DNA from 2 places in the Pseudoalteromonas obscura genome. Region 2 is predicted to be linked to the other one. Evidence: riboswitches for the same ligand, from Rfam matches in the RefSeq annotation. Region 2 holds a riboswitch; the other holds the start of a gene.
What was found. Region 2 has a riboswitch for cyclic di-GMP ahead of QNM18_RS16885 (DUF4955 domain-containing protein). Riboswitches for the same ligand answer to the same signal wherever they lie in the genome.
Positions count from the first base shown of each region.

Region 1: linked by a shared signal. The riboswitch ahead of QNM18_RS17530 (cellulose binding domain-containing protein) and the one ahead of QNM18_RS16885 (DUF4955 domain-containing protein) in region 2 are both predicted to bind cyclic di-GMP.

Region 1 is NZ_JASJUT010000008.1:75,801-87,693, reverse strand. It holds gene QNM18_RS17565 (DUF6713 family protein) at 1-134, shown strand, start outside; gene QNM18_RS17560 (energy transducer TonB) at 1,169-1,615, shown strand; gene QNM18_RS17555 (hypothetical protein) at 1,798-2,058, shown strand; gene QNM18_RS17550 (hypothetical protein) at 2,434-2,766, shown strand; gene QNM18_RS17545 (hypothetical protein) at 2,850-3,185, shown strand; gene QNM18_RS17540 (DUF1552 domain-containing protein) at 3,448-4,674, opposite strand; gene QNM18_RS17535 (DUF1592 domain-containing protein) at 4,704-7,874, opposite strand; gene QNM18_RS17530 (cellulose binding domain-containing protein) at 7,887-9,683, opposite strand; cyclic di-GMP riboswitch class I at 9,914-9,996, opposite strand; gene QNM18_RS17525 (nucleoside hydrolase) at 10,525-11,481, shown strand.
Region 2 is NZ_JASJUT010000007.1:223,191-235,083, forward strand. It holds gene QNM18_RS16870 (DUF3019 domain-containing protein) at 1-43, shown strand, start outside; gene QNM18_RS16875 (response regulator) at 54-746, shown strand; gene QNM18_RS16880 (ATP-binding protein) at 883-2,031, shown strand; cyclic di-GMP riboswitch class I at 2,320-2,418, shown strand; gene QNM18_RS16885 (DUF4955 domain-containing protein) at 2,507-4,738, shown strand; gene QNM18_RS16890 (hypothetical protein) at 4,886-5,056, shown strand; gene QNM18_RS16895 (ankyrin repeat domain-containing protein) at 5,239-7,002, opposite strand; gene QNM18_RS16900 (hypothetical protein) at 7,425-7,808, shown strand; gene QNM18_RS16905 (Hsp20 family protein) at 7,907-8,356, opposite strand; gene QNM18_RS16910 (TorF family putative porin) at 9,127-9,834, shown strand; gene QNM18_RS16915 (YebC/PmpR family DNA-binding transcriptional regulator) at 9,895-10,620, opposite strand; gene QNM18_RS16920 (HAD family hydrolase) at 10,742-11,347, opposite strand; gene QNM18_RS16925 (LysR substrate-binding domain-containing protein) at 11,736-11,893, shown strand, end outside.

The DNA of each region.
Region 1 (11,893 bases), on a different contig from region 2:
GCATTCTGCATGTTGCATTTATGGGGCATGATAATTATGAATTTAACTCTTGGGTTTCTGACCTACTAATTTTCGGTGGTTCATTATGTGGAATAGTTTACATTTTTCTTAGTAAAAACAAACCTAGTACATAACAAGTCACTCAGGCAGAGCAAAGGTATTTGACTTTTGTTGATGCGCTTGGGGAACCTATCATAAAGGGTCTTCTAATCAGATTTATTAAGCGCACGTATAGCAGGGGGTGACTAACTTCCATCATCACGTAGTACTTTCGCCGTCTAACTTCTTTGCCAAGAATGACTGTCGATTACATAGTTCTTTCCTGATTGTATTTTTCTGGCGACTCTATTGAACATAATGGTGAGTTTCTTTCCAATGAAGAAGTTATATTGCTTTATGACAAACTCGCTGTGGGGTTGTTCAGGGCGAATGATCCAATATGGCACCAATCAACAGACGAGACACTGTATTCAAATCTTGTTTGACAGGTTACTACTAAACAAGAAAACAAAACAGCTGGCCTATGTTTCTTTTCAGCTCATTGTAGCAAAGTATATTTTCGCCCAGTAGTAAAGCGTTAGTTTCCTATTAGTGTATGTGAATTGGTTGAATTATTAACAATAAAGACTTCAGCTTTTTGGAAAGCTTATATTGGAGGCATATCTTTGGGAGCTTTGGAATATGGCTAATGTTTCACGTCGTGGTCTATTCTATTTTTCATTATCACTAGTAGATTGTTGTATTAAAAAATAATAGCGGATGATAAAAGGGGGTTAGTTTTTAATACTCAAACTAGAAGAATATCCAAGCGAAATACCCAAGAGGCATATCCAACAAATCTCTGAGGGTGATTAATTTTATGGATCAAGATATATTAAGGTTTCCTTTCGAAATGGTATTACAGTCAATAACAATACGCCTATTCAGTTTTTGCGGTAAAACTTCTCGAAGTGTCGTTAATTTGACTGTGTATATTTTTTCGTAAAACTCTAATAAAATTGCAAATAAGCTGAATTAAGTAAGGTTAAATAGAAGAAAGTTGCTAATAGAAGCAGCTAACAAGCCGCTAAATTAAGGTTCACAAAAGCGGTCATACCATTTGCGGAGTAAATCGCCCGCCTGCATTTGGTTCACATTAGTAGCGGGCACTAGAGCTAAGGAAAGAGCTATGAATAAAACCAATATATTGATACCACTGACACTTTTTTTGACTGCGTGTACATCAGCACCTGACATTGAAGAAGTTCAAGCGAATTATCTAGACCTGTCATCAAAAGAGCAAGTTAAACTTGTTGAAGAATACTGGACTATTCTTAAAAGAGTTGAACCAAGGTATCCGATTTCAGCAGCTAGAAATAATATATCTGGCTGTGTTGATTTGATTGTTGGCATTGGCCAAAACGGAAAAGTCAAAGGTTATAAAGTCCGCTCTTCATATCCTAAAGGCGTATTTGATGATCATGCAGCGGCGGCCCTATTCAAGTGGAAATGGAAAGCTACTGAAAAAAATAAGGATAGTGCACCTGTTTTAACCTCCGTTCGTTTGGACTTTACTACAAGCAGAAACCCAACTGATATTGAATATCTTAAAAACTGTCCAATCAGTGAAATTTAGCACTTACAAAGTCGTAAACGTGGACAAAAAGTTCGTGCTTTTTGTGCCGTTTACGGCAAGCGTCGGTTTACAAGGAGAAATATATGAGTATGGATGTAGCCGTTTGAGTTACTTGCCTCGCAACTTTACCCGCAGACCTTCCGCACCCAGATGACTGGAATATTGAAACGTGGGATGATTTCATGTCGTACGTATATTCAAGCCCTAAAGTGGACTGGCAGATTGTACTCGAAAAGCTTGATGATATTGAAAAACCTACGGCTCAAGCGTTAAAGTTGATCCCAGGTTTAAAGCATGGTTATGTTCTTTCTTTAGAGCCGATTGGTGCCGATGAATTAGGGTTAAAAATTCTGGAAGAAGCAATTCAATCTTTGGCAAATAAATGTAATGGTGCTGTCGTTGAGTGGCCTTCAGGTACTAGTAAGATTGGCCCAAAGTTGTAAACTAACAAGCAATTAAATTGGGATGAAAACTCGCAGGCTTTTTCGTTTTGCTCAGTATCAAAGGGGTCAGAGTCGTTGATATCACGGCGGGAATACCAATGTTTAGATAATCAAGGTGCCGCATAGAAGGTAACCGTCAGCGGTTTTATTTTCACCTATTTATACGTCTGGGTTGGCCGTTTGAAAGCGTTAAAACCCATTGTTTCAGTTTGGCGAAGCTATAATGTATATTGGATACATTAAATGAATGTGTACAAACGATTGAGCCCATGTGATTATTAGGACTTGTAATTTATTCTGTTCTTTTGGTATTTATTCAGATTATTTTCCCCAGCATATACGGCTAGAAAATTGATTGGCTACAGGAGTTTTTTCTTGGAAGAAAGTAACGCTTTTTTTATCATTTACTCTGTTTTTCACGGAGCTGCGGGTGTAATAGGTGTAGCAAGTATTGTAATTGCCTTCGTAGCAGCATACAAGTTTAGCAAGGTTAAGCAATTACCATGGGGAAATGTATTGCCTTACTCCTTATTAGTTTCCGTTGGGCTTTCAGTTGCGGAGCGGGTAATTATCGACTTCTTTTTGGAACCTTCAACTGAAAGGGTTGTATTAGCGGAGAGTATATTTCTTTTTATATTGACCATCCCTTATTTGGTGGGCTGTATTGCCATTTATAAAATTGCTGGCCATATTAGTCAAATTGAATAATAAAGCTCCTAGTAGCTTCCTTTAGAGTGCGTTGTGGACACGCGAAAAGGCCATTTATATTTACATTCAAGTGAAAAAAATGGTTGACCTATAGTGAAATTTTTATTCTATCACTAGCTCTGTTTTCGATAGTGTCGGGTGCCCAAGAAAAGCAAAACACAGGCATTAAAAATGTTGGTAGCGCTTGTTTTGAAGAGCCAGCATGGCCTAATAAAAGTATCAACCGACATTTGTGCATGTTTGAGTTAAATACCGTAAATCCTTTCTATCCAGAAAATAGGCGCATGGAGGTTATTAAGAACTTTGCTAAGTCTCAACACCCGAAGTGTGAAGTATCTGATGGTATTGAAATGATGGACCCAAAGGCTGACATTGATCATGCGATGTTTTTGATTTTCTTTCGTATAAGTTGTGTTTAGCACAGCCCTGTTCAGGCAAGAAAAACGAGTTGACTATTATCACGTTTCACTATTGAGCTAACACATTTATTGCCTTCTATTAGCGTATTATTTTTCACTTCGACTTGATGATTATATTGCTGCTTTAATTTCCTGCTTTTCCAAACGAATGTTGTGTGGAGGTCAGGAAGAACAGCTGCATGTGGTTGCTTTGAAAGTGATTTCACTAAAGCAAAATTAAAAGCCCCTTTATAAAGGAAAGGGGCTTTACGGAGTTCATCTCCTAAACAATAATCCCAGGGATCTCCTTACCAAACCCAAGGTCAACGCCACAGGCTTTAGCTGCCGTATGCAGCACATCATGCTGGTTGTAACCTGAGCCCATATTACTGACTACACCTCGGTTTATGCGAGCACCGCCACCGGCAATGAGGTATGAACATGGGTTTGCAGAGTGTTTATCTGCGTGTCCCATATCCGATGTTTCTAGCACTACGGTACTATCCAGTATGCCTGCCGCTTTTAGCTTTTGGATCAAGTACGCACTTAAGCTGCCTAGATGGCTGCGCATTTCGGTGTAATAGGGGTAGTTAGGTTGGCCGTTGCTCCCGCCATGTATTGCATTGTGATAGTGGCCTTGGAAGTTCAACTCAGGGATACGGAATTCCGCTTGGTGGTTACCAAACGCCAGAGATATAGAACTGGTCAAATTGCATTGCAAAGCTGCCACGGCAATATCTGCCTGTAAGCGTGCTTGTTGACTGAATGTATCAAAGGTCAAAGGGAATTCAGTATTATCTGGGGCAATACCACAAGACACACCGCCATATAGGTCATCTAAGCGGCGCTGGGTATCGGAAATTGCATCGAGATGGTCATTCATCCTTTGAACTTCATAACCTGCGAGCCTGTTTTTAATCGCATTGGCAGCCGACATGTGCGCATTCATAATAGGCGTTTTACTATTGCTGCCTTGTGAACTGCCGAACACCATTTTAAAGACGGTGAAAGGGTTCTCTTGGAATGGCAAATGATTACGGTTGTCTTTAGTTAACTGTCCTTGGCCATTGCTGTGTACACCCAAGTTAAGATAGCGAAATGGTAGGTTTGGACCTAACGCATTGCCCATTGTGACATCATAACTATCACTCCCCCAATTTTGAGCAAGCAGGATTGGCATTCGGCCATGACCTGCGTTGGAGTGTGACATATTGACCATAAAGTTACATTCGGTTTTGACCGGCTCATAGCCGGCAGACATCACGCCCAGTTGCATGCTGTCGCCGCTTCCCGTAGGGTTCCAAAGTGATGATATCGATCCACCAGGTATATAAATCGAAACCGTCTTATTTGGTAGTCCAGCACTTTGTGCATCTGCATCTCTTGCATATAGCAAACCTGATACCAATGGAGAAGTGCGGAGCAGGGCGGTAGAAATCCCTGATGCCATAAACACTTTTAATAGTCTACGGCGCGACATCATCATGTTATTTAAATGTTCATCTTTCATTTTATTAACCTTCTGTATTGTGGCCTACACTATTCATTTCTTGACCAAGCCTTGCGATAACGCACAGACTTTAATGAGCCAAATTTCTCTAACATGGCTCTTGGGCTGTTTTGCATCATGGCGTCTTTGAGTGTATCTATTTCGCACATGTAGCCTATTTGTTCTGTTTCAGATAGGCGCCTATCTTCTTCGCTAGTTGGGTCGACTGAATCGTGACCAACTCCCATAACGTAGCGGAACATTTGCTGTGGTAGGCAGCTTTGAGCGGAAGATAGATCAGCGATCACAGCACCTAATTGCTTTGTGCCATTAAATGGGATTGACTCACTGACTTCTGCGTATTTCTCAGGCGCGAAGAGGGTGCCAGACGCATCTATCGTATTACCATTATTATCAGCACTTCTCACTTTGCCCACCGCGTCAAAGTCTTCCATTCCGAATCCCATCGGGTTGATATACTTTTCGTGACAAGCTGAGCAAGGTTGGCCTTCTGTTAAGCTGTGATACTTCAGTTTGTTCGTGGTTGCAGGGTCTTGCAGCATATCGGACAGTTCAGCCAGTCTTTGCTCTCGGGCTTCAAAAGTCCCCGCTGGTGGATCGGGTTGATCCTGACACAGCATACGGCGGCGTACGCGCACTGAGCGTAATATCGGGTGTGATTCGGCAACTTCAGCCCAGCGGGACATAAATGCACCATTGGCTAATATGCCACCACGCTCTGTGGTATCTACCTTTTGCAACTCGTCACCAGTGACACCCGCTATATTGTAGTGCTCTGCCAATAACTGATTTACAAACGTGTAGTTAGCGGTATAAAGGGAGCTGAAACTTTCATCAGGCTGGGTCATGATGTATGAAAAGGTTTCACTCATCTCGGCCTTCATTGCCGGCACCAGTGCAGCAAAACCCGGGTAGAAGTTTTGATCTTTGGTTGCGACTTCTAAATTACCTGTGCCTAACCAGCTACCAACAAAGTCCCCAAGTACAGATTTGGAGCTATCAGCAAGACGGTTAGCGTGGGCAATAATATTGGCTTCATCACGTAACTCATCACGCTCAGCTGCCTGCCAAAGTTGTTGATCTGGCGTTGAACCAGTGAATGTATAAGATAAGAAGGTCGCCATTTCCCATGAAGTAAGCTCGAAAGCATCCGCATCTAGCTCTGAGTTATCGGGGTTTGGCTCACCTAGTTCGTGTCGATAGATGAATTGTGGTGAGGAGAGTAGTCCTTCCAAAGCGAGCTTCATGCCAGCTTCAACATCTCCGCTGTGGAAAAATCCAGTGGCTATCATTTTGTAATTTTGTGACTCATCTTGCGTTAATGGACGGCGGAAGATTTGAGGCGCAAGCTCGTCAACCAGACTGTTGGCACAGTCTTCATTAATCGCTGAACAGCTTAATGCGGGTGAGAAATTATTCTCAGCCACCCATTCTGATAGCTCTTCAGCCACTAATAAGTAATTACTGTAGTTGGATGGTTGCACACTGGCATGGGTATTGTTGATGAAAAAGCCGACTTGAGAATCTGGGGATAAACCATCAGACACAGTAAAGTCTACACCTAGCAAGTCCTCGACCGTATTTTGGTACTCAGTTTGCGTTAGTATCTTCAGCTGTCTTGCCCCATATGCCACAGGTGCAACGCCTACATCACAAGTCAAAGGTGCTGGCCAAAGTGTTTGTAGATACGCAGCGATATCTGCTGCACATTGCTCATCACACGCACTAGGTGTGCCATAAGGCATAGTGGTGACAATGGTATCAATCATGGTTTGTATATCTCGCTCAGTATCAAGGGCTGGGAATGAGCCCAAGCCACCAGCTTCTGAGCCGTGACAACCTGCACACCCTGATTGATATAGTTGCATGCCTCGGGCAACGGGATCAGTTTGGGTGACAACCACACGCTCGATATTACTTGGCTCTGAAGGTACTGAGTTGTTGAGAGCAATGACTTTGTAATCAAACTCGCCAGACTCAGGTAAACCGGATTCGAAAAAGTTTGAGTTAGATGCCAGCTCGGCAGCGGTTTGCCAGCGGCCATCAAGACTTTTGAAACGAACCAGATAATCGGTCTCGTTATTGCTGTTGTCGCGCCAATTCAATTGCGCTTTGCCATCGATTGATAGCACACTTGCATTGAGCTCTGTGGGAGCCGCTGGCTTTTCTGCTATTGCAACAGGTTGAAAGCTATCTTGCTCGGCAGACAAATAAGTGAGATTGAAGTAGACAGGTACAGATTCACCAATACTGGAGAGGTTAGCGACAACACGTAAAGCTTCTATACCGTAATCCATTTCAAAACTTTTACTGTCGATAATCATGGGTGAAAGCGTGCTGATATTGACCTTGCCAGTAGCAAGTTTGACAACCAACACATCAAGACTTATCTGTTGATTAACCCCATGTAAGCTCATTTCACCAGTCACATTTTGAATAACTGGCTGGCCAATTTCTAAATTACTTAACAATGCATTGTCTATTTCAGCACTGAAGTAAGCGACGGGCAGTAAATCTGTCTCAAAGAGTAAGTCTAAAATTCGACTGTTTCTGATATCCACACCAGTCGAAATGGTACTTAGATCAACGGCCAGCTTTACTTTACCATCGGCGTCGATACTGCCAGACAGCGCTGGAGAGTCATCATATTGCGTAACGAATTGATTGAGCTCTGCAACGTGATCTTTTTTTATTGATACATAGCTCAGTAAAGAGGCTGTGCCATCGAGTTGCCATAAACCCGTTTCTGTCACATCATCGGGTGGTGTTGGAGGTTCTGAGTTTGTGCAAATATCGCCACTTAAAGTCAGGGTCACCATATCGGTTAAACCATTTTTATTGGCGACAAAACCCAAGCCAAATGACTGATTGGCATGTATCGTATGGCCTTGCGACGTAATGGTACAACCTGTGTTATTGCAGTCGAAATTACCATTCCAGCTATTTTGCAGCGACACACCTTGATTCCACGTGAGCTCGAGAGACCAATCATTAAGGTTTTGATCTGACTGATTTTCAATGACGATCTCAGTTTTAAAGCCATTGTTCCAATTGTCTGGAATAGTGAAAGAGCATTGTGCTGCGTGAACAAAAGAGGCACTGGTGAGTAGGCTGACACAAGCAGCGAACTTAGCAATTTTAGGCGTGCTAAGCCAAGCATCAGTCAGGGTAAAAAAGTGTGTTAAATTATTGCGTTTCATCTTCTTTCCCTCCTATTGCTGTGCTTCAAAAATGAGATTAAAGCTCACGGGCACTGCATAACTGATCACAGACAAACTCGCCAGTGTTTTAAGCGTTTCAATGCCTGGCTCCAAGCCAAAGTTTGTTGCGTCTAATACGATTGGTGTTAGGCTTTGCACCAAAATTTTATTATTCGCAAGACGTCGAATTACAACTTCGGCGTTTACTTCTTTTACAACGCCAGTGAGGTTGAGTGTGGCTGAGATGGATTGCTTTTCAGTGCTACCAATGGGGAGTGCAACTAACGCTGCATAGTCAATGGAGAGCAGGGCTTCGGCGGTTGGGAACGACTCGGTATCGAATAAAAATTCTTTCATTCTGCCATCACGGGTATCGTTATTGGTATCAACACTGGTCAAATCAATAGATAACCTTGCTATCCCCTCAGGTGTAATACTGCCGCTGATATTGTGAAACGTGTGTGACTCAACGAGGTGCTGTTTTTTAGTCGAGACAAAATAAAGCTGGGAGCTTTGAGGGCTTAATACAAATGGCCCGCTTACAGGTGGAGCCTCAGGCTTTGATACTTGAATACTAATAGGGTCACTCACCGTGCTTATTACCCCGTCGTTGACCATCAGCGTGACAGAAAATACACCTTCTTCTTCAAAAATATAAGTAGGGTTTGGCTCGCTTGAAGTATGTCCATTGCCAAAGTCCCAGCTATAAGTAAGGGTGTCACCGTCTAAGTCTGAGGATTCACTGCTATCAAAGGCCACCGATAATGGGTATTCACCTGATGTGGTAGAGGCTGAAGCAACTGCTAATGGTGCGTGATTAATATCACCGTCTAATGAGCATAAACCGCCAAGAGAAGGAATTGCTGGAGTGTCATTTTCCTGTGCTTTTTGGGCATTGAAGCCAAAATTTAAACTCTGACCAGAGTTTATTGTGCCATTGTAGTTTTCATTAATGATTTCATAAGGGTTATTTCCACTGTGGCGACCATGCCAAACCCCTGTCAACTTGGTGTTATCTGAAAAAGCCATGAGTACTTTCCAGTTTGAAATGGCAACCGCTTCAGTATTGGTGATAGTGACTTTGCCACGAAAGCCTGAGATCCACTCTTGTTCAACTTCAAAAGTACATTGCGCCGATTCTGGCTGAGCGTCACTAATCGTGACCTGTATTGGGGCAGCAGGGTAGTCATTTGTACCATCATTGATGGTTAAGGAAACTGAATAAGATCCTGCTTGCTCAAAGATATGCTGCGGGTTAATGTCATTTGAGTCGTGCCCATCACCAAAATCCCAGCGATAACTCACATTATCTGACGGTAAATTTGTCGCTTCGCTGGTAAAGTTGATTGTTGCGGGGGCTGTGCCTTGATTTTCAGACGCTGACACTACAACCTTAACGTCATCATTTTGTGAGCTTCCCTCACAAATACCAAATAACCTTGGTGTAGTAGCGTCCTGTCCATCACTTTTTTTGACGTTAAAGCCAAACGACTTGGACGAACTTGGATTGATAGTATTATTCCAGCTCAGGTTTTTGAATTGATATGGACTGTTACCACTCAGTTGAGCTCGCCAAGCATTATTGATTGACTCACCGTGATTAAATTCCAACCCTACTTCCCAGCCATTGATGGCGGAGTCAGTATTGTTATATACGGTAATTTCGGCGGTATAGCCACTTTGCCACTCATTTTTAACCTTGAACTCGCATTGCGCAGCCAAGCCGTGTGTGGGATGTCCCAAAACCATTAAGCAGAGACCGATTTTTAAAATTCGGCGATGCTTGCTATTGTATCTATGTTGTCTCATGAAAATTCCCCGAAACATTGCCATTTGACATGTTATTCCTTGCTGCTCATCGCTGAATAAGCGAACGACCAGATCTCACAGGCGTCAATAGCTAGCGCAATAATCAGGTATAGTGAAAAACCATGGGCTGGGGGTATGACATGATATGTCATAGGCGTGAATACCGATCGGCTACGCAACGCGCATACGAGCCAAAAGTATGCACATTGTCAGCAATATAAGCGTTGGCATTCAGCAACCCCGCTATCTTAGTTTTCACCTTAGACCGGAAGCTTTGCGTCCCTTTCTTTCAAAAGGTTTGCTATTTTAAGCCTGTTAAAGCAAGTTAGCTTAAAAGCACAATAACCGCAAAGCCCCAACAGCAACTTTCACAGTATTTGCACATTTCACCTCATAATGCTCTACAAAGCCATACAAAATGCTCAGACTTTCCTTGAGAAATTTATATAAATTAACGACTTGCTTTTAAGTGGCAATATGGTGGCAGAATTTTAAATAAGGGCACTATTTTTGCTGGTATACAAATAGTGTCGGTGAATTCAGTAGTGGCAAAAGTGAATTAGAACCTTCCATAAAAAGGAGTAAAGCTGTTAATTAGCCATAATCAGCTTTGTGCATATCTCTTTATAGATATTACCTGACACATCTTCAAAATTTAGCCAATGTAGACCGCGAAAGATGGGTTTCAGGGAGGTTTATTGCAGCAGAATTTACATGGGTGAAGTTAACGTAAAATCATACGTTGATTAATGCCTTTGCTTAAAATTGAACGAATGCTAGTGAAGTGTCGATATATGTCGTGATATGATTTTTATATCGTTCCAAGTGTATGAGAAGTTAAATGAAAAAAATAATATTTGATACGGATCCTGGAATTGACGACGCGATGGCGCTACTGCTAGCACATGCTTGTCAAGATATTGAAGTGGTCGGTATTACGACCACTTTTGGCAATGCAAGTATAGAAAACACTACGCGTAATGCGCTTTATTTAAAACAAAAATTTGGTATGCATGCTGAGGTCGCTAAGGGAGTAAATACACCACTCGATCAAGTGAAAACAGAGCCTGCAACCCTTGTTCATGGTGATAATGGCTTAGGCAATATTGAATTACCTGATCAAATCAATACACCTCTATCTCCACTCATTGCACATGATTACATTGTTGAAACACTAAAAAAGCAACCGGGAGAAATTACGTTAGTTGCGGTAGGTAGACTTACAAATTTAGCGCTGGCAATTGAAAAAGCTCCTGAAATCGGCAAGTTAGTAAAAGAAGTCATCATTATGGGTGGGGCTTTTGGACATAACGGTCATACGGGTAATCTGACACCGTTTGCCGAAGCAAATGTGTACGGAGATCCGCTTGCCGCAGATATTGTTATCAATGCAGATTGGCCTGTCACCATTGTTGGGTTAGATGTTACGCAGCAAACCCAGATGTCAAATGCGTATTTAGAGAAAGTAAGGACGCACAGCGAAAAGTACGGTCAGTTTATTTATGACATTACACGTTTTTATGCAAAGTTTTACAATGATGACCTTGGTTTAGATGGATTTTATGTACATGACTCTTCAGCAATCATGTATTTGGTCTCACCTGAAATTTTTACAACAAAGCAAGGGCACATACGAGTCATAACCGAAGGGCCAGCAAAAGGACATACTTTATTTAAAGGTTCAAATAGAGTTTTTCCAATTGATGAATGGGCTACAGCACCAAAACAAACCATAGCAATCAATGTGGAGCCTCAAACATTTAATCAGCGTTACTTCGATATCATTTGTGGCAATTAAACTAGTTAGTCAGGCTGAGGAAATGTAGGTTTTGGGTGGTTCATTGAGTTTACAAAACTTGATAGAACATAAAATGCTCTAACTTAGCGTGCTAAACGCAAGGTAGATACTATTTAGCAGTGTGAGTCATAACAAGAAGGCCTTTGTATCGGTCTTCTTGTTACTGAGTTAGCCTAGCGGGTGATGTTTATCGTGAATCCGCCAGACGGGAAACTGGGATGTCCTTTGTTCCCATTAACGATAGCTATTTCGACGCGGTCAGCATAAATTCCGCGAATATCTAGGAGGCACAAACGCGTCAATTTCCTCACATAGGATACACCTTTAAATTTACATAATAGCCCCAGTGAAACTCCGGGGCTTTTTAAATTTAGTTGTAACGCGCTTTGAGATTTGTTTAATTAAAATCTGC
Region 2 (11,893 bases):
TAAAAAGCGCAAAAGCAAAGCTGTTCGATGGCGAATGTTTTAAGGAATTTAGGATGAATGAGTGCAAGATTGCGTTGGTTGAGGATGATGTGGAATTGGCACAGTGGATAGCTGATTACCTCGAAGCAAAACAGTATCAGGTATCCGTATATCATGACGGGCTAGCAGGCCTCGAAGGTATAAAAAAAACACCGCCGGACTTGGTTATTTTGGATGGCATGTTACCTGGCATGGATGGATTAGATGTGTGCAAAGCGCTTCGGCAGTCAATGCAAATACCGATTTTGATGTTAACAGCCAGAGATGAGGAAGTTGACGAAATATTGGGTCTAGAGATGGGGGCCGATGACTACTTGACCAAGCCAGTAAGAGGCAGGTTGCTTGAGGCGAGAATGAGAACCCTATTGCGGCGCTCTGCTGTTTCGCAAACTGTGGCAAGTGAACGACTGGTGCTTGGTGCACTTGAAGTCGATTCTGACAATCGCCAAGTAACACTCAATGGCAACAATATCCAAGTCTCAAGTAATGAGTTTGATGTGCTTTGGGTACTGGCTAGTCGCGCTGGAAGTGTTGTGACACGACAGGATCTGGTGCAGGAATTACGCGGCTTTGAATACGATGGATTTGACCGTACTATCGACTTGCGTATATCTCGTTTGCGCAAGAAGCTGGGCGACACACAAGCACCTTACAAAATAGCGACTGTGTGGGGTAAAGGGTATCAATTAGCTAAAGATACTTGGTAAGTCGATAAATTAAAGGAACAAAAACAATATGTGGCGGTTTGTTGTTGCGCTCGTGAGTGTTTTATTGATTGCAAGTATCTTGTTAGGACAAATATTCGATAAATTATATTCGTCAGAGGATACGAGCGAGCCTTTTGTGAGCGAGCAATTATCACTCACCTTGCCGCTTTTAAAGCTAATGGCATCAGGTGAGATACCTGATTTTGACTCTGATTTCATTGAAGATGAGCATAACCAACGTAACGCCATATTGTACACGCGTGCAATGGACGAGTATCCGCTACCGGCTCTATTACAGGAGCAATTGAAAAGACAAGAGCCCGTTTATTTAGAGACGCAAGAGCACGTGATGGTTCACCTATTGACCAGTACGCATGATATATTAATTTACCAGTATGATAAACAAGTCGAAAAAGAAGATTATCGCCTGCCTTTAACGCTGTCTTTTTATCTACTTTTGGTCATTGTTATCGTCATTTTTTTAGCACCCTTTGTGAGACGTTTGATGCGATTAAGTACGGCTGCTTCCAAACTCGGAGAGGGCCAACTTGATGTCAGGTTACAGGTTGGTACGCTTTGGTACATCCGTGATATTGAATTATCGTTTAATCAAATGGCTAGTAAAATTAGTCTCTTAATGGATGATATTAAGTTGCTGGCAGGCGGGTTATCTCATGAGTTGAGGACCCCGTTAGCGCGGGTACGGATGGGGCTGGATACGCTCGTTGAAGCGCAAGATGAGCAGTTGCGAGCCAAGTATGAATCTCGGGTAAATCAGCAACTAGATGATATGGAAGGGTTACTCATACATATGCTTGATTTTGCTAGGCTGCAGCACAGCTTAGATGAAATAAAACCACACCGAGTGGATGTGACTCAGATGCTATCGAACTTAATCTCCAATACCTATCATGGATCTGTTGAACTTAACTTGCCATCGCAGAGTGTATGTATCAATGCCGATTTACGATATTTGAATATGGCTGTGTCAAACATCATTGATAATGCGATTAAATATGGGCATAGCAAGTGTACAGTCGCAGTATTGCATGAGAGTAACCATGTTGTGGTGAGTATAAGTGATGACGGTCTAGGGATTGAGGCAGAAAAAAGAGCGACTGTATTTAAGCCTTTTGTCAGACTGGATAGACAACAGTGCGCAGGCTTTGGGATCGGGTTAGCTTTTAGTGCCAAAATCATCTCTCGCTATCATGGCACTATCGCGGTAGATACTTGTCCTGAATTGGGAGGTGCACGATTTAAGCTCCGTTTTCCCATTGTATGAAGCCCATAAGCACAGGCGTAATTAATTGTAAGTAAGCAGTTTTAATATCCCAATAAGTTGTCTGAAAAAGGCCGCTGCTTTCACTCATTGCTTTTCTACGTAGGCAAGTGTCAGCAAATAAACATATATGATGTTGATGACAGTCCCTTTAAGTGGGAATAATCTATCTGTGTTAAAAGTTTAATAAATTATAATTCCTGATTGAACAACAGATTAGGATTTTAGCTCTAATTTATGTTTGACCTATTTGGAACCTTCCTATAAATTCCACCTGAATTTTATACAAACTGTAGTTACTGGCAAACTAGGTGAAAGCCTAGGACGCAAAGCTTCCGGTCTAAAGGCACTGTTTCTATATGCAGAGCACATGATAGCGGGGTTGCTTCATAGTTAGGAATACTATGAATATTCATTAGGGATGTGACTGCCAGATCTACTCAATACCACTACACAATGTAGTTATTTGAGGTTAGAGATGAAACACTTTTCCAATAAGCCCTTATTGTTAGCACTATGTGCTGCAACAAGCTGGCTACCATTTCAAAGTTATGCAAGCGATTTCTGGCATAGCTATTTAGACTCGAGGTCAACTCAGTCAGATCTAAGAGATCCACACAGCCAAGTGGCAGATGATCAGATCATTGCTAATTTCTCTTACGCTGGATATCAATTTTCGAATCAGTCAATTCCTCAAGTGAATGAACTGGGCTACCGTGTTTTTGACGTCACAGGTTTTGGTGCCGATGTCGCGCCTGGTCGTTCAGACAAACAAGCTGTGCGTGATGCAATTGCCGCCGCTGAGCAGCATATTGATCAAGGAGGTAAAGGTGCCGTCATTTATTTCCCCAACGGGACTTATGACCTCAACACTCTGTCCGACGTTGATGGTATTGATAAGTCCGATACTGCAAATGGTCGAATAAGTCGCGATAGTGCAACCATTAAAGTATCTCGCGGAAATATGGTATTACGTGGTGAGAGCAAGCAAAGTGTTTTAAAAATGGACCAGCATTTGGATTTGGTATACCCAAACAAAATGTGGACAAGTCCATACCTACTTGAAATTGGTTACAACTATTCAAATCGTGATCCTAAAGTAAAAGGTGTACGTGAAGCAGTGACCTCCCCAAGCGGCGAACGTTTTATTACCGATGTTATTTCTAGTCACCCGAGACAGTCTACGCGCTCAGTGCAGGTTCGTGATGCATCTTTACTTAAGGTTGGTCAGTGGGTTCAGTTGTCTCGTTTCGACCCTCGTCCTGAAACAATTGCAAAAGCGCTTTCCCCTTACAAGCTAGACGGCAACTGGGGCATGATCAAAAAAGGTCTTCGCTCACAGGAGTTTCATCAAATAACAGCCTTAGAAGGCAATATGGTTACGTTTGCGGCGGTGATCCACCATGATGTTTCAAGCGATGGCTACTGGGGGTTGAAAAAAGCGCCATTATTACAAAATATTGGTGTTGAAAACTTGACGATTCAAGGTAATTGGCAAGAAGCGTTCAAACACCATAAAAGCGGTGTACATGACGGCGGCTGGAGTGCTATTCGCTTCTCTAGAGTCGCCAATGCATGGTTAAGAGACGTTGAGTTCATCGACTTGAACCAAGGTGTATCTGTAGTAAATAGTGCGGCGATGACCATAAAAGACGTCGCATTTACCGGTAACCCGGGCCACATTAGTTTAGATATCAATGCCTCGACGCATGTACTTGCTCAAAATATTGATGACCAAGCTGAGCATTGGCATGCCGCTGGCTTTTCGCATAAAGCGGCTGGCAATGTAATTTCTGGCTCTACCCATTCGTCAAAACGTTTTCATAATTTGCATGCAAACATGCCCTACAGCAACCTGATAGAAAACAGCAAAGGCGGCTGGAATTATGGGTATATGGGCGGCTCAGTCGGCGCACAGCCTAACCACCTCAAGCATTTAGTATTTTGGAATGTGACCAATACAGCGCAAAATGAAGCGATTGATAAATGGGCATTTATGCGCCATGACAGCAAATATGGTCGAGTAATTATGCCCTATGTAGTCGGCCTAAAAGGTGCTGGATTCAATGGTTTTGAAAGCCAGCAAAGGTATGATGCAAGTCTTGCTGACCTGCCACAGGCCTATGTGCAACAGCAAACAGAGATTGAAAGCTTGTATGCAAGTCAGTTGCAGCAACGTCGCTGTGCGAAAAAAGTAACGGATGAAGGCCTAATTGGTGCATGGTCACTTCAAGGCAGTGTGTGTGACCTGTCTGGTCACGGCCAAGACGGCAAGGTTTTCGGTGAATATCAGGGCACGTTTAATGGTGTTGATCAGCGCGTTGAGCTTGGTGACATTGACCAATTCAGCAAGATTGAACTGGAGTTCAAATATCAAGACTTCAGCACGACCAAAACGGGTTTCATGTTATCTAAAGGCAATTACGGTACGCAAAACGCTTATTACATTCAGGTCAACAAAGAAGGCGTGATCAGTGCGCGTATTAATGGCAAAGGGGTCAATGCAGGCAATTTTGCTGATGGCAAATGGCACAAACTAGAAATGCAGTTAGATGGCAGCACTTTATCGTTGAGCATTGACGGTCAGTCAATGGGTAGCAAAAGCATTGTGCTACCAAATCAAAATGATGTGCCATTGAGCATAGGCTCTACGCCAAAGAACACATACCCGTTTAAAGGCCAAGTAAGAAACGTACGCGTATATCGTTAATTTTTAGGATGTTTATCTATCTACAAACAGGTTCTTTGTACACAAATAATCTGCGTACAAATAATCTGTGTTCAGATGATAGACATCTAATTTAGAGATTTATTGGTCAGCAAAGATAGCTGACAAGAAAGTAGTAAGGTATTTAACATGACAACAATCCCTCCCTATAAAAAATATGCACTTGTTGCATTGGCACTGGTTTTTGGTTGGTTCTCAAGCTTTATGATCAATGGTATCGAAGTGAACGAGACATCTATGTATTGCTTGAAGCTAAAAGATCAAGCGAATATGGATCTGTGCAGTAAAGAAGTACTGTAATTGAAGTTGCATGATGGTGAGTCAAAAGGGCTCACCATTTGTGCCATATGAGTTTAGCTATAATCAAATGCTTTAAAAGTGAAATCGGACGTTCAAAGATGGCTGAAAGTTAGGAAATATTCAGCTTAATAAAAGAAGCTCTCTTCATGAAACCAAAAAAGAGCCAAATACAACCTCGTTACCTAAAGTAAATTGGCAAGATATTTAATTCGAGAACGGTACTTTTCTTTCATACAGTTTTGCAATTTAACGCCCGAACCTGAGCACTCTGTTCGCAACGATTTAAGCCAAGTTCGCTGTAATGTTTTGATTTCGGGGTAGAGCTTAGAAGCTCTCACCTTTTTGTATAACAAGCCGAGTTGTCGGTCATACAGTGATAGCCCTTTACTATTACAAATTGCTTTCTCTTGTTTACTTCTCGCCAATTTACAGTCAAAACTGGCTTTGATAGGCGCTTTTGGTAAGCTTGTTAATTCCTCCCATGTTATGTCCAAGAGCTTATTTTTTTGGAAATAACTTTTTATCTCATTCCCTTTTGAGTCTTTTATATTAGTGTCGGCGCCTCTGCTTATAAGGGCCTGAATTAAAGGAATGCTGCCATTTTCTGCAGCGTATGTTAGGGCTGAGCGATTTAGAAGCTGAATTGAAGGATAGTGATCATTGGTATTAGTAACATCAGCTAAGCTTTCGCCTTGTGACAACAAGCGCATGACAGCATCATAGTCGTTAAAGTGTGCAGCCCACATTAAACTAGTTTTGTTGAACCAATTGCGTGGTATTGTGCCATCGTCTTCGTCCAAGGTGTAAGAATTGGGGGCTTCTTTGACTTTACCTACTTCGTTTTGAATATATGGATGAAGAAGGACTGTTTTTTCTAAAAAGTTGTAAATCGCTTGAGTTGCCATGCCTTTCGAGATTACTTCATCAACTTTAAATTTGTCGATGTAGTACTGTGATAGTACTAGTTTTGTGCCATCAATGTGATGACGGATAGCTTTGATCTCTCTGAAGCTCCAAGGGTCTATTTCTGCGAAACTTTCCAGTACAGCTTCGACTTTTCTGTTCTTTTCGCAGTTATTAATCTTATCGTTCGCCAAGCATTTGCCATTTTCAGCAACCTGTATCAGCCAAGGCTTATTGGTTGCTTCTTCAAATCCATCTTCAACATATTGATGTGGATTCCCCATCGTGCCATAGTACATCGGAATATGCGTGATTCCTTTTGTCATTAATGCTGAGTTGGCTGCTTTTACTAAAGCACTAAGCTGAGCTGAAGAGAATTCTGATTCTAAGCCAACTTGACAAACAACTTCAGGATTACCAGTTGTCACTTTAACTATTTGCTCATTGGTTACGGTATAGAAGTCTTTTTTAAATTTAAATACATTGGTCAGATTAGAACGGGACCTTGTTTCGAAGTTTGGAAAAATTAGCTTGGCCCCGGTTCCTTCAATCGGAATTTCTTCAGTATTGCTTGGTGTGCTTTTTAGGAGAGATGACAGTTTATTATCGTCAATCAACCAAACCCTATGGAATGGCCCGCGCCAACCGATGGTATTGGCTTGGAAAACTAGGGACTTACCTGATGAAGGCTTTATGCTACCTATTGCCGTAACATTTGTTGATACACCTCCCCACTTAAAGCTGTGATCAAAATCAGCTATAGGAAGCCACTCTAGCCACTTTACTTCTTCATGTGTGAATGGTTTTGAAAATTCAATGGGGATTACATCTGAGCCGTCCGAAGTATATGTGCTGCCGTCGCTATGTGAAGGAATTTCATCGGTATTGAATATAGGCTTCGCGCCAGCCGATAGTTTTAAGGTGTACGCCTCTTTGTAGATTTTACAGACTGGCTCTTTATTGACAGACATGGAGAGAGTGATTGCTGCATTACTAGGTGCTACGAAGAGTAATAAGAGTGCAGCTAAGAATTTTTGGCTCATTGATGTCCTTTGTTATTATTTCTTCAGGTAATTAGGGAGTATGTCTTCAATAAAAAATACCATTCAATATCAAATGAAAACACATAATTTAGGAAATTTTCGACTTTTTTATATAGTCTGCTTTGAACAAACTTAGCTAAAATGTTTAATTTAAAATGAGCGTACCTTACTCGCTCAGCACAACTTAAACAAACCTATTCCTCAAAACTATAGGTTCATGTATGAGTTGCTTTAGCGTATATTATTTATAATACGATGACGTTAATTTTCAGCCAGACTGCCATTCACTTCATATTTTTGCACTAAATACCAGTTACCTTATCAAGACCGTTACCTGCTCATAAACTCGCCTACACTTTGTTACAAGTTACTAAAAATCAATGTGCTAGATTAGGGGTACATTGATTGGTATCGAGGTAAGTGTGAAAAACAGTAGGTATTTGATAAGTTTGATTGCCCTAATAGGACTATCTGGCTGCATAGTTGCGCCCAAAAAGACAATGCACTTTGATGAGCATTGTGATTTTGTCAGAGAAAAAACAGAAATTGACGTACAGATCTTTGGCGACGATCCTGCTAATCGCAGTCCCATTGTTCCTGGAGATCTCTTTATTCCCGTTGCGGTTGCTGCGACAACTGCGGCGTTTTCATCGGCTGTTTATATTTACGACAATGCACAAGATTCTATAGCGTACAAGCAAAATTGTAAGGATACTCAGCACTCAAATAGGCATGGAGCAATTAAAACTGAACCTGAAGATACATGCAGTGGCAACGAATTGTGTGAAATAGAAAGAACGAAGTAGCTAGTCTACTGGTTTGTAAAGGGGGTTTACATATACAGAAAAAGCCGCATAAAGCGACTTTATCAGGGATAATCAAATAGGTTTTTTTGGGGTAAAGCTTAACTGGCGTTTTCGATCAGCTTGCCTTTACCTATTTCAATCTTTCTTGGTTTTAAGGCTTCCGGTACTTCTCGCTCTAGGCTGACTACCAGCAAACCATTTTCTAATTCTGCGCCAATCACTCTAACGTGGTCACCGAGCTGAAAGCTTTGTTCAAAATTGCGCTCAGCAATACCTTGGTGAATAAATTTGCGTTGAGTTTGGTCTTCTTTATTGGCTTTTTGACCTTGAATTCTTAGCGTGTTGTTCTCTGATTCTATATGCAGTTCATCTTCGCTAAAGCCGGCAACAGCCATTGTAATTTGATATTTGTCTTGGTCCAGCGCCTCGATGTTATATGGAGGGTAGCTAGTTTGTTTGCCATTATGTGCAGCTCGGTCCATCAGTGACGCTAAGTGGTCAAAGCCAATGAATGAACGGTATAGTGGAGTAAGATCTACGTTTCTCATAATAATATCCTCTTAGAGCGATAAGGTTTGTTCACCTTTCAATTGAACCGATAAACAAACGTAATAAATAATATTTTGTATTGGTTGGGACCCTGTCGGCGTCCTCACAATACTATCTATGGACGGGGCAATTTGTTTTCAAGGAAAAATCTAAAAAAAAATTAAAAACGCCGTTTTTAAGGCCTTTCAGGTAGGTTTTATCCTTTCTCCCATAAGCAAATAAACAATGTTCCCTTTGCCTATAACCAAACTTGTGGCCGACTCGGCTTGGCAAAAAGTTACGGCGGGCGTGGGACATATGTATAAGTGCTATTGCGATATGAATGCAGTTCATACACTGAACACTTTTGACGTTAAATTTTTATTTATAGTGTGTGAGATTAAAAATGGAGTGTATTTATAAGTGTAAATATCAAAATAGTATATTTGCTAAACAAACTTTGTAATGTTTGGTAATTAGGTACTATTGAAATAGAGCTAATATTAAGATTAAATTAGCAAAAATAACATGTTACCTACTAAAATGATGCTTTTTTACGAGTTGTTTTTTACTCGTTGATTACGTCATTAAAGCACAAATGTCGTTTCTGCTTATTGTGGTAATGGTAATTTTAGCTGTTTAAATATTAATTTACTGATCTTGTCTTGGAGTATTCGCTTGTTTAACCAGTGAGTTACACTAAACTTGGTGCATATGAAGTATCTAGATAGCGCATTTTTACTTTTAAACTAACAAGGTTCGGGGTTTGATTAACTTCGAAATAAAAATTATGAAAAAAAATCTGCGACTCACATTGTGTACGCTGTCTGTATTGTTTGCCTCTAATTCAGTTATTGCAGGTGATTGGTCTTCAACCATCACTGGTGCTTCCGATTATACATTCAATGGTATCAGCCAAACGGATAACGATTTTGCGCTACAGGCTAGCTTAGACTACAGCAATTCAAAGACGAATTGGTATGCAGGTTCATGGGCTTCAAACGTCGACTTTAGCGATGGTACAGACACGGAAGTTGATGTCTACTTTGGGCGTACCTTCTCATTGACTGACGCTGTGAGCCTAGATGTCGGCATCGCATATTATAGCTATTATGGCGGTGACGACTCCAGCGATTTAAATTACCCAGAAGCTTACACTAAGTTTGGATTTGACAATGCGCTGGGCACGACTGAATTTAACTTTTGGTACAGCTGGGACTACGCTGGTCAAGATGAAAAACACACCATTACTACGTTATCACACACTTTTGAGGTTGCTGAAAACCACGATATTTTAGTAAGTTATACTGTTTCTAATTATGTGGGCGGGGACGTAAAATGGGACGAGACAAATAGCTCCTACCATCATTATGAAATCGCTTATTCAACCAGCTTATCGGGCTTCGATTTGTCGATTGCGGCTGAGGATACATCAATAGACTCAGACACTTCTGATGAGCGCATCGCGTTTTCAGTATCTCGTACCTTTGACTTATAATTTCTAGACGTAAAAAAGCCGGGAAGTTACCCGGCTTATATATAAATATTTTATGGTCGTTTATTTTTTAACGATTGCGTTGTGATAAACGTTTTGCACGTCGTCACAATCTTCTAGCATACCCATAAACTTTTCGAAGTTAGCAATGTCATCTTCGTTTTCGATTTCAACGTGAGTTTGTGGGATCCAAGTGATTTCATCAACTTCAAAAGTGATGCCATCAAATGCTTCTGTTAGAGCTGTTTTTGCTTTGAAGTACTCAGTGTTTGGTGCAAATACTGATACTTTCCCATCTTCAACTTCAACGTCTGTCACGTCAACATCTGCCATCATTAAGGCTTCAAGTACAGCCTCGTCGTCGTCACCTGCAAAGCCTAAAATGGCGAAGTGATCAAACATGTGGGCTACACAGCCTGGGCTTCCAATTTTTGAGTCTGTTTTAGTGAACGGAAGACGCACATCTTTGATTGTACGGTTAGGGTTATCAGTTAAGCAGTCAACGATAACCATACAGTTACCTGGACCATAACCTTCATAACGTGCCGGTGAGTAGTCTTCACCAGCACCACCAGCAGCTTTTTCGACTGCTTTTTCAATAACGTGTGCTGGAACTTGATCTTTCTTTGCTTTTTCGATCAAACGACGAAGGGATAGATTTGTTTCAGGATCTGCGCCACCGTTTTTAGCAACTACATAGATCTCTTTACCGTACTTAGAGTTTACCTTAGTTTTTGCCGCTGCCGTTTTTGCCATGGCGTTTTTGCGGACTTCAAATGCTCTACCCATCTTAATTCTCGTTATTTGAAATTCAATTGCACAAGATTCTAACAAGACTCGACGCTTTGGGCTATACCCTAATGGGTCTCAGTCCATATGAAAGGCTTGATTATCGGTGCAAATCACAATCTTAGGCGAGTTGATGCTGGAATTTGAGATTTTTTTGCTCTATCAGCATCAGTAGTGTTTCCCAATTGTTGAACGTGATGTCTGCTTTTGAAGAATATTCCGGCGTCGCATTGGGGATATAAAGGCAGGATATCATCTGCGCATTATGTGCAGCTTCAATATCGTACAGGTAATCGCCAACATACATACAGGCTGTACTTGGCAGGCCCCATTTTTGAGCAATCATATTCAATGCTGTAGGGTCTGGTTTCGCTGGCGCATCGTCGCGGGTTAAAATGATATCTATAGGCAGGTTGCACCGCGCTAATTTTGTTTGTGCTGCTTTGGCAAAGTTACGTGTCACGATGGCCATAGGAAACCCTCTATGATGCAACTGCTCAACGGCCTGCGCCGCACCGGGAATAAACTCCGCTTGATGCGCATCTTGCATTTCGTGTTGATGAATAAGCGCCATTGCTTCTTCACGCATGTAGGGTGAGGGCAGTGTATCGACGAATTCCAACAAGTCATTTTCTCTAGGGCAACCCAGCTGCGCTTTCATCATGGCGAAGTCTAGGTTGGAGGTGACTAATGTGCCATCCAAGTCAAAAATAATTCCTTTAATCATGCGTTTCTTACCTCGTATTCCGTAGCAAGACACTCTGCCTGCTTTAAACATAGAGTACGTCAATTGAGGTTGCAAAGATCACAGCAAAAAATTATCCAGTTGATCATAGTGGACCGACCAAAAAGTCACATGAATCATTTGTGACTGTACCTAATTTTACAGCTAACATAATTTAAAGTTATTTTATTTGTGGTTGCATAAGTGCTCTAATTGGAGTGATTTACCTATTTTACTTAACCATATTGATATCAAGTTAGTTTTTAATTCTGAACTTTTTGCTGTTTTTTCCATTGTTTTTGTTGCTTTTTATAGTGGGGTATAAAAATTATGTGTTATAAATTTGTCTATTACGAACGATAAATACTAAACATATATATAAGTTAAGGTTATGTATAAAGAGTTGCTAAATATATCTGGATTTCGCATGATAGAAGCGGCGGCAAGGCTACAAAGTTATAGCAAAGCAGCCGAGGAATTAAATGTGACACAAGCTGCTGTGAGCCAACAAATTCGTAAAATTGAAGCGCAGATTGGTTGCAAACTGTT